3 regions of the Neobacillus sp. NPDC058068 genome follow, and region 3 is predicted to be linked to each of the others. Evidence: riboswitches for the same ligand, from Rfam matches in the RefSeq annotation. Region 3 holds a riboswitch; each other region holds the start of a gene.
What was found. Region 3 has a riboswitch for thiamine pyrophosphate ahead of ACFVSW_RS12255 (ABC transporter substrate-binding protein). Riboswitches for the same ligand answer to the same signal wherever they lie in the genome.
Positions count from the first base shown of each region.

Region 1: another riboswitch for thiamine pyrophosphate. It lies ahead of tenI (thiazole tautomerase TenI); the one in region 3 lies ahead of ACFVSW_RS12255 (ABC transporter substrate-binding protein).
Region 2: another riboswitch for thiamine pyrophosphate. It lies ahead of thiM (hydroxyethylthiazole kinase); the one in region 3 lies ahead of ACFVSW_RS12255 (ABC transporter substrate-binding protein).

Region 1 covers NZ_JBHVSI010000001.1:31,323-34,601, forward strand. Annotated here, with positions in the region: gene ACFVSW_RS00155 (NAD(P)/FAD-dependent oxidoreductase) at 53-1,171, shown strand; gene ACFVSW_RS00160 (hypothetical protein) at 1,283-1,456, shown strand; TPP riboswitch at 1,599-1,707, shown strand; gene tenI (thiazole tautomerase TenI) at 1,708-2,448, shown strand; gene ACFVSW_RS00170 (NAD(P)/FAD-dependent oxidoreductase) at 2,450-3,279, shown strand, end outside.
Region 2 covers NZ_JBHVSI010000010.1:90,672-93,950, reverse strand. Annotated here, with positions in the region: gene ACFVSW_RS13260 (HipA family kinase) at 1-163, shown strand, start outside; gene ACFVSW_RS13255 (glutaredoxin family protein) at 506-745, shown strand; TPP riboswitch at 974-1,082, shown strand; gene thiM (hydroxyethylthiazole kinase) at 1,167-1,985, shown strand; gene thiD (bifunctional hydroxymethylpyrimidine kinase/phosphomethylpyrimidine kinase) at 1,987-2,805, shown strand; gene thiE (thiamine phosphate synthase) at 2,802-3,279, shown strand, end outside.
Region 3 covers NZ_JBHVSI010000009.1:82,191-85,469, forward strand. Annotated here, with positions in the region: gene ACFVSW_RS12245 (ABC transporter permease) at 1-176, opposite strand, end outside; gene ACFVSW_RS12250 (thiamine-binding protein) at 176-466, opposite strand; gene ACFVSW_RS12255 (ABC transporter substrate-binding protein) at 479-1,474, opposite strand; TPP riboswitch at 1,551-1,660, opposite strand; gene ACFVSW_RS12260 (NADP-dependent oxidoreductase) at 2,090-3,022, opposite strand; gene ACFVSW_RS12265 (MarR family winged helix-turn-helix transcriptional regulator) at 3,171-3,279, shown strand, end outside.

The DNA of each region.
Region 1 (3,279 bases), on a different contig from region 3:
TATATGATGAAGGTGAAAAGTGGAGTCTATTATACAAGGAAATAGGTGTACTATGCAAAAAATAATCATTATTGGTGCAGGAATTCTCGGTGCATCTACGGCCTATCATCTTGCAAAACAAAATGCTGAGGTAATCTTAGTGGATCGCGAGGACATAGGACAGGCTACAGCTGCAGCTGCCGGAATTGTTTGTCCATGGCTTTCGCAGAGGCGAAATCAAGCATGGTACAGGTTAGCAAAAGGCGGGGCTCGTTACTATCCGGAGTTAATTGAGCAATTAGAAGCAAACGGAGAACAAGATACAGGTTATAAACGGGTAGGGGCGTTAAGCCTTCATACTGATTTTCATAAACTAGAACAAATGGCAGAACGAGCACGAAACCGTCGGGAGGATGCAACTGAAATTGGCGAGATTAGGATTTTATCGCCTATAGAAACAAAAGAACTTTTTCCGCCGTTATCGGAGGAATTTGGCTCTGTTTACGTTAGCGGCGGTGCACGCGTAAATGGAAGAGCATTGTGTAAAGCATTGATTCGTGCCTCCATAAAGCATGGGGTTACTTTTCTGAAAGGGAATGCGTCCCTTGTTATTAAACAAAATCGTGTGATTGGAATTAAACTTGAGGATAAAACGCTGTTTGCTGATCAGGTGATTGTTACCGCAGGGGCATGGGGAAATGAACTTCTCCAGCCATTATGTGTTGATTTTTTAATAAAACCGCAAAAAGCGCAAATTGTTCATCTGGAAATGCCTGAAACAGATACTGGCTCTTGGCCGGTTGTCATGCCGCCTAATAACCAATATCTGCTCACACTTGACAATGGACGTGTAATCGTCGGTTCAACACACGAAAACGAGGCTGGATTTGATCCCCGCGTAACCGCTGGCGGAGTGAATGAGATTTTAGGCAAAGTATTAGAAACAGCTCCCGGTTTAGCGAATAGCACCTTTGTTGAAACAAGGGTAGGTTTCCGCCCGGTTGCCCCGCACTTTCTTCCAGTGGCAGGAGCTTTGCCAAATTATGAAGGGATTTTTCTAGCAAATGGATTGGGGGCATCTGGGTTAACAAGTGGCCCTTATCTCGGTGCGGAACTGGCAAAACTAGTGTTAGGAAAAGAAACAGAAATTGACTTTAGTAGCTATGATGTTGCTGGAGCGCTAGGGGGTTAATTTTTGAGAAAACGACCGCTATTAGAGGTCGAAAAAAACGGTAATTAAAATGAAAAAAATTGGACAGGATGGTGGAGGATGAAGTTTATTTGACGGTGAGGTGATCCATTCATGAATGAACCTTTTGAATATCCCGACATTTTTTATAACGAAGTGATACTTTATCTTGAAACGAAATGGGACCGGCGCTTAAATGACCATGAGCGCCATGTATTGGTTGAAGGATACCGCTTCGGAAGAATGATTGAGGCTGAAAATGAAATAAAAATCATGTTCGCCGAATGAAAGAAAAAAAGTGTAACCTTTTCCTAATAAATAAAGTTGGTTTTCTTTTTACTATTTTGAGCAATAAAAAACCATTTGACATTTCTAATGAAGGTGTTAACATTAACCATGTGAGGATATTATAACAACATAATAGGTGAAGTTTATCCGCTAGAGGTGCCTTTTTAAAAGGCTGAGATTGAAGTGCTACTTCAGGACTCTATGAACCTGATCTGGGTAATACCAGCGTAGGGAAGTGGGAACCATGATATTTGAAGATCAAATGTTTTTATTTCAAATTTTCAACCACTTTCTTAATCAAAGAAAGTGGTTTTTTTGTTTTTCACTTCAATCGAACAAAGCGGAATCTTCTTAAAGGGGTGACTTGTATATTAACTAGTGTAAAAGATAAAGAGTTACATATTATTTCAAACGGTAAAATGCCGATTGAGAAGCTTCGTGAAATAGTTACCGATATTCACCCATATGTAACCGCAATCCACTTACGAGAAAAACAAAAAACAGCAAAGGAACTATTTCAAGCAGTCAAGCTTTTAATAAATGTAAACATCCCACCTTCAAAGATTATTATTAATGATCGGCTGGATGTTGCCCTGGTTACAAGGGCCCGAGGAGTCCAATTAGCCTTTCATAGTTTAGATACAGCCATTGTTAAAGAATATTTCCCACAGCTCATGATAGGTAGTTCAATCCACTCCTACAGAGAAGGACTTGAAGCAAAAGAGAAGGGCGCAGATTACGTGATTTACGGCCATGTCTTTCCTTCTCAATCAAAACCAGGTATGGGCCCTAAAGGGTTGGAGGAATTATCAAGGCTAACACAATTGGACATTCCAGTTATTGCTATCGGAGGCATAACAGCTAAGAATACGGGGCAGGTACTTCAGGCAGGAGCAAAAGGGGTCGCTGTCATGTCGGGGGTTTTAGAAGCTGACGATCCACTAAAAGCAGTAAAGTCCTATATAAATGTATTAAAAGATGGAGGTGGATAAGGTGGGAAATTTATTTGATGTTGCCATAATCGGAGGAGGAGTTAACGGATCCTCAATAGCCTATCAGCTATCAAAAATGGGAAGAAAAGTAATCATAATTGAGAAGGGCCGATTGGCTTGCCAAGCGTCAAGTGCGGCTGCTGGAATGCTGGCAGCACAAGCGGAGATTGAACAAGATGGTCCTTTATTCCAGTTAGCTTTAAAAAGCCAGGCAATGTTTGCGACTCTCTCAAGTGAGTTATTTGAATACACTGGAATTGATATCGAGTATGTAAATAAAGGAATGTTAAAAATCGCCGAAACGGAGCAACTAGCATTCGAAGTAAAAAAGCAGGTCATCTTTCAAAGGAATTGGGATCCAACTATAACATGGCTTAACACTAAGGAAATACGTGAAATGGAACCGTCTTTATCACCAAGTGTTTCAGGAGGGATGTATCTCCCTAACGATGGGCATGTGCATCCAGCAAAGTTGACAAAAGCGTTTGCAAAAGCAGCTGAATATTTTGGAGCAGAAATTCGTGAACATACTGAGGTCGTTTCTTTCGTTTATGAAAACGGTCAGGTTAAAGGGGTTAAAACTACCAATGGAGTCATACATAGTGAACAAGTTGTCGTCGCCACCGGAGCTTGGGCTGCAAAATTAATGAGTGAAACCGGGATGGACATTGATGTTTATCCTGTTAAAGGAGAATGCTTTTCCGTCAGAACGGAAAAGCCGATGATCAACACGACAATTTTTTCCGACAAACGATGTTATCTAGTCCCGAAACGAAATGGGATTTTATTAAGTGCCATTACAGGGCAACTAGTAGCGGACCTATTAGCAGG
Region 2 (3,279 bases), on a different contig from region 3:
AATAGAGGAAATCGTTGAAATCATCCCTGATGACTGGAATGTGTCAAAGGATGAAAAAAAGGCGATGGTCACGGCGCTAGTGACAAGACGAAAAAAAATACTGCCCGAACTAGTTCATAAATTTATCAAAAAAATATACAACCCCATCCATGCAAACAGTTAGAACACCAAGACACAACTAGGTCTGGAATTGAAATTCTTGATTTTTTTTTTCCAAAATATAAAGGGGTTTCAAAGAGGGTGTCAGGCACCACAAAAAGACACTTTCGGCAAATGTCCACCCCAGGTGGACATTTTGGTTTTTTTTGTAATTTCTTCAGTGATCCTCGTAATTTTAATGTGCTTTGTTTCTTTTGCACTGCTAATATAGTATTTTATCGTTCATCGTTTATAATGTAATTATTGCTTGGGAAAGCGCAAGAACTGACAATTATCGAGTTCAGGGGCGGCTTTCCCATTTTCATAGATAACCTGTGAAAAACCTAGAAAGAGGGGAAAATGATTAATGAAAAAACAGGTCATCGTCTATACGACAAACGACTGCATTGAATGTGATATGGTCAAAAAAGTCCTGACACAGGAAGGGATTTCGTTTGAAACTAGAAACGTGTCAGCCAATTCTCAATATCAAAAGGAAGTGGAGAACCTCGGCTTTATGGGTGTCCCAGTCACCGTGGTCGCTCATCGCGCGGTAAAGGGATTTACAAATGAACTAAAAGAGCTTATGGAATTAGCGAAAAGCTAAAATAGGGAATGGATATTCGACGAATGAGATTCTTAAAGCTAAATTCCATGGGCGAATTCGACGTTCCACCGGGCGAATATAGTGATTCTATGTGCGAATTTAAGAAATAAACAAATTTTAAGGAATGAGCATAAAACTGTTAGGAAAATGAGATTACCATTTAAACTGGAACAATTTTCTTTACAACTATGGGAGTTAGCGTTACTATGAACATAATTTAATATGTGATGTATCTACTAGGGGTGCCCTGAATTCAGGCTGAGAGAAAACGTTATGTTTTTAACCCTTTGGACCTGATCTGGGTAATACCAGCGTAGGAAAGTAGTTAAGTGAAATAAAGTTATTTTATTCACATGCTTACTAACCAGGTCCTTTTTGGGGGATCTGGTTTTTTTATTTTTAAAAAAAGGGAGAGAGTAAAATGGAAAAAATTAAATTATCCGAGACTTTACAAAAAGTAAGGGAGGTAAATCCACTTGTCCATAACATCACCAATGTCGTCGTCACAAATTTTACGGCAAATGGGCTTCTTACCCTCGGTGCGTCACCCGTCATGGCCAATGCCGTCGAAGAGGCAGCAGACATGGCACAGATTGCTAGTTCACTAGTTTTGAATATCGGGACGTTAAATTCACAGACGGTGGAGGCAATGATTTTGGCTGGAAAAGCCGCCAATGAGCACGATATTCCCGTAATTTTTGATCCGGTTGGCGCGGGTGCTACCCGGTACCGAACGGAAACTGCACAAAGAATCATGAACGAAGTCAAGGTTTCAGTGATTAGAGGGAATGCCGCCGAAATCGCCAATGTCATTGGGGAGAATTGGGAAATTAAAGGCGTTGATGCAGGGGATACAAAAGGAAACATTCTGGATCTCACCATCACTGCTGCCAAAAAATTAAATTGTGTCGTTGTCGTTACTGGAAAGGAGGATGTTGTGTCAGACGGAGAAACCACCTATCTAGTTGCCAACGGACACCCGATTTTGACAAAAGTAACAGGCACCGGCTGCCTCCTAACCTCCGTGATTGGAGCTTTTGCGGGAGTGGAAAAGGATCTGCTCACGGCCTCTGTAGCCGCCCTAGCATACTATGGCATTGCAGCGGAACAGGCAGCCCATAAAACCGCGGAAATGGGGCCGGGCAGCTTCCAAATCGAATTTTTAAATCAATTGTCATCGGTTTCGACTGAAGAGATAAAATTATATGCTTCTTTTAAAAAAATAACCGGAGGAATGTAAGATGAAAAAGGCATTAACAATTGCAGGTTCTGATAGCGGCGGCGGTGCGGGGATTCAGGCTGATTTGAAGACATTCCAAGAGTTAGAGGTTTACGGCATGTCGGCTTTAACTGCAATTACAGCTCAAAATACTTTGGGAGTTCATGCGGTTTATCCGATGACGGTTGAGGCAGTTGCCAAACAGATTGAGGCCATTGGGGAGGATATCGGTATGGACGCCGTGAAAACAGGAATGCTTTTTAGCGCAGAAATCATCGAGGCCGTTTCGGAACATCTCAAAAAATATCAATGGGAGAATGTAGTGGTTGACCCTGTGATGATTGCAAAAGGCGGCGCCTCCTTGCTCCAGCAGGAAGCTATTTTTTCAATGAAAAAGAATTTATTGCCGCTGGCTAAAGTGGTGACTCCGAATATTCCTGAGGCGGAAGTGCTGACTGGCATGGCGATTCAGACATATGAGGATAAGAAGGAAGCAGCCAAACGACTTTATGAAATAGGTGTGAAAAATATCGTTATCAAAGGCGGTCATGATGAAAATGAATCTGAATCAACTGATTTATTATTTGATGGCGCCGAGTTCTACACCTTTACGAGCAAGCGCATTCAAACAAAGAACACGCATGGAACAGGATGCACTTTCTCCGCCGTCATAACCGCTGAATTAGCTAAGGGCTCAAATGTATATCAAGCTGTTTTAACAGCAAAGGATTTTATTCAAGCAGCAATTGAAGATGGCCTAACGATTGGACAGGGACATGGACCCACTAACCATTGGGCTTATCGAAAAAGAAAATACATAAAGGAGTTGGCAAGGTCATGAAAGACTTGCGTGAGGCATTAAGTGTTTATTTTATCATGGGCACTACGAACTGCAGGAAAAATCCAGTCGAAGTATTAATGGAAGCCATCGCAGGTGGAATTACCCTTTTTCAGTTCCGTGAAAAGGGAGAAGGGGAATTAACGGGAGTTGAAAAGCGCGCACTTGCCAAAGAACTCCAGGCAATCTGCAAACAGCACCAGATTCCTTTCATTGTCAATGATGATATTCAACTAGCACTTGAGATTGAGGCAGATGGTGTTCATATCGGGCAGGAGGATGAGGCGGTCAAAACCGTGAGAGAGAAGATTGGCGACAGGATCCTTGGTGTTTCTGTACATAACAATGAAGAGGCGATGATCGCCATAAGGGATGGGGCTGATTATTTCGGGATTGGACCTGTTTTTCCGACAAAAACGAAGTTGGATGCAAAGCCGTCACGGGGGACAACTCTCATTCAAGCATTAAGGAAAGAGG
Region 3 (3,279 bases):
GATAATAAATGAGGGTAAAAGTTAGCCCAACCATCGAAACCCTCATAAAATATTTTTGTCGGAGTGGGTAAAAGCCAATCCGGAACTCCAGTTTTAATCGTAACCGTTTCCCATACAATGAATAAAAGGAGGAGAACCAATACCGGTCTCCACCCTTTCGCTATGATTTTCATCATTATCTATATTTCTCCGTAAGCTGATCCATGGAGATCCCTGATGGCTGGTACAATACTTTTATTTGTGAGATAACGTTACTGCTGCCCATCTCAATCATGCGATCATTCATTTTCGTGATCACCTGTAGTAATTGCTGAAAATCGCCTTCCATTGTGGTTTCAAGCGGATGTACCTCGAATTTTACCCCTGACTCTTGAATCACTCGGATTGCTTCATCTACATAAGGAATAACACTTTCGCCATTTTTTGTTTTTGGTATGATTTGAATACTGATCAGTGAATTTGTCATTTCATTTCCCCCTTATTGTGGTAAAAATTTATTTGTAAATGCTTTTTTAGCATCAAGCTTTTTCTCAAGAAGTCCATTGTCAAACATCCATGTAGCATAATTTTCCCATACTTTTTGTTTTTGCTCGCCCCATCTTGGTGCATCATCCTGATATTTAGAGGCTAGCCATTCTTGACTTTTCTTCACAAGCTTTGGATCCAAGTCAGGCACATCTTTAATTAAAATGTCGGCAGCATCGGATGGATGTTTAATTGCAAATTCATACCCTTTGGAAGCAGCTTTTACAAAAGCTTTTACTGTATCTGGGTTTTCTTTAATCATGTTTTCATTCGTTGCGATAACTGGTGTATAATAATCGAGTTTATCAGAGTAGTCTGTTAGGTATACCATATTGAGCTTTTCTCCACGGAGCTCTGCCTCAACACCAGTCCATCCATAATAAATCCATGCGAAATCGATGTCTCGTTTCACAGCTGTAAAGAAATCAGTATCTCCCATATTGACAATCGAAACTTTATTGACATCGGCATTTTCTTTCTTCATTAAGGAAGAAATAACCGATTTTTCAACAGGTGAGCCCCAGCCACCGTATGTTTTACCTGCAAAGTCCTTTGGTGAAACAATGTTTTTTGCAGCTGGTGAGGCAAAACCAGATGTATTGTGTTGAATAACGGCTGCGACAGAAACAAGTGGAACTCCTTGTATGCGAGCTTGTGTGATCGATTCCTGATAGCTTACGCCAAACTCTGATTTACCTGAAGCCACAAGCTGATCTGCTCCAGCATCACCTGGCATAATGATGTCCACATCTAATCCTTCATCTTTAAAATAGCCTTTTTCTTTTGCCACATATAAACCGGTATGATTCGTGTTTGGTGTCCAATCTAGTACGACAGATACCTTTTTCAGAGAGTGTTTGTCATTCTTGTTCGCTTCTGATGCTGAATTCGAATTGCTACAGCCCGCAATCATTAATAATGAACATATTGCGATTAACCACTTCTTCATTATTCCTATTCCTCCTATGTACATAATAAAAGCGCCCTAGGGGAGAACCCAGGGCGCATATAAGCAAACAAATTTATTTGTTTAAGAATATGTTCCCTCCGCTGGCATTAACCAGATCAGGTTCTAAGAGTCAGCATCTTAAGGATGCTATCTCAACCGGCAACACCGGTCCCCCTACAATTCTAGCTATTAAATTTTATTCCAAACAAATTATAACAGAAACCTTTATTTTGACCAGTGCAAAATATGGTAATTCTTTAGAAAGGAGTGCAACGAAGAAATTCTTCTTTGATATTGCTGTTTTGATTGGGAATAAAAAGGCTATCAGAGCAGTCGGAAGTGCAAATGGCAAAGGATTCATAATTAAGTAATAAGATCAAAAAAAATATCCGGCAATTGGCCGGATAAAAAATATATATTAAAAGGGGGTTGAAAGGGATGAAAAGATTATGTCCGTTTCATGTATTTATCATAACCTTTAGAAATGAACAAACTATGAATAAACGATTAATATTTGATAGTTTTATCAAGCGATTCATTAAATTAATAAGAATTAAATACTGAGGTTGCTAATCTAAAATGATTGCATCACAAAAGTAAATAACTGCTTTATGGTTATTCAACTAGTGAAAGTATGATTCGGCCGCGTCCATGTCCACGTTGACTAAGTTCATGAGCCTTTACTGCTTCTTGCAATGAAAACCGCTGACCAACGTACCCTTTTACTTTCCCTTCATCCATTAATCTTGCAATAGCCTCCAAATCCTTCTTAGCAAACAACCGACTTGGCTTAATCAACTTAACGTTTTCTTCTTGTGCTCTTTCTAATGACGGTTGTCCCGCTATTGAAATTAGTGTCCCGCCTTGTTTAATAACGTTCCAAGATCTCTCAAGTGTCTCTCCTCCAACAGTATCGAAAACAAAGTCCATGTCATGAACGACCTTTTCAAACTGAGTTGAAGTGTAATCAATAACCGTATCTGCTCCTATGGAATAAACGAAGTCCACATTAGCTGGACCAGCTGTCGCTGTGACGTATGCTCCTTTCCATTTTGCAAATTGAACGGCAAACAGTCCTACCCCACCTGCAGCACCATGAATCAGAACCCGATCTTGGGCCGTTACATTCCCGTCATTGATCAATACTTGCCAAGCAGTTGTTGCACCGCCGGATATCACTGCTGCTTCCTCGAATCCAATCGATTCCGGCTTCAACGCGATAGTATCTGTCGAAACGGTCGTATAAGTTGCGTAAGTCCCATTAGAGCTACGTCCAAACACCTTTTGTCCAACTTCAAATTCGGTAACATTTGCTCCTACTTTTTCAATAATACCCGCAAATGCACTGCCTGGAATAACAGGAAAGCGTACTGGCATAGGAATCCATCCTTGACGTAGTTTCCAATCAATTGGCAATACGCCTGAAGCATGAATGCGAACAAGGACTTCACCTTCCTGTGGTTCCGGTCGTTTCAGCTGCGCAACTTTCATTACATCCGGATCGCCAAATTGGTGGTAAAGGACAGCTTCCATCATGTTATCAATCATCGTCCCACACTCCCTTACAGTAATAAATGTGATTTTTTCTCTTTGAATAAACTCGTTAATGAAGTAAGATGGAATTTATTGAGTATACTCACTACTTGTTATATGCTGAGTATACTCAGTATATAACTGTACGTCAAGGAGGTTGTTTATGTCACATTCGGTCGTTCCGACAGCAAGCGATCTGTTACAAATGCTTTTTAAAACCAATCATCTATTGCACCAACAATTCGAAAAGCGCATAACCAATTTGGGCATTC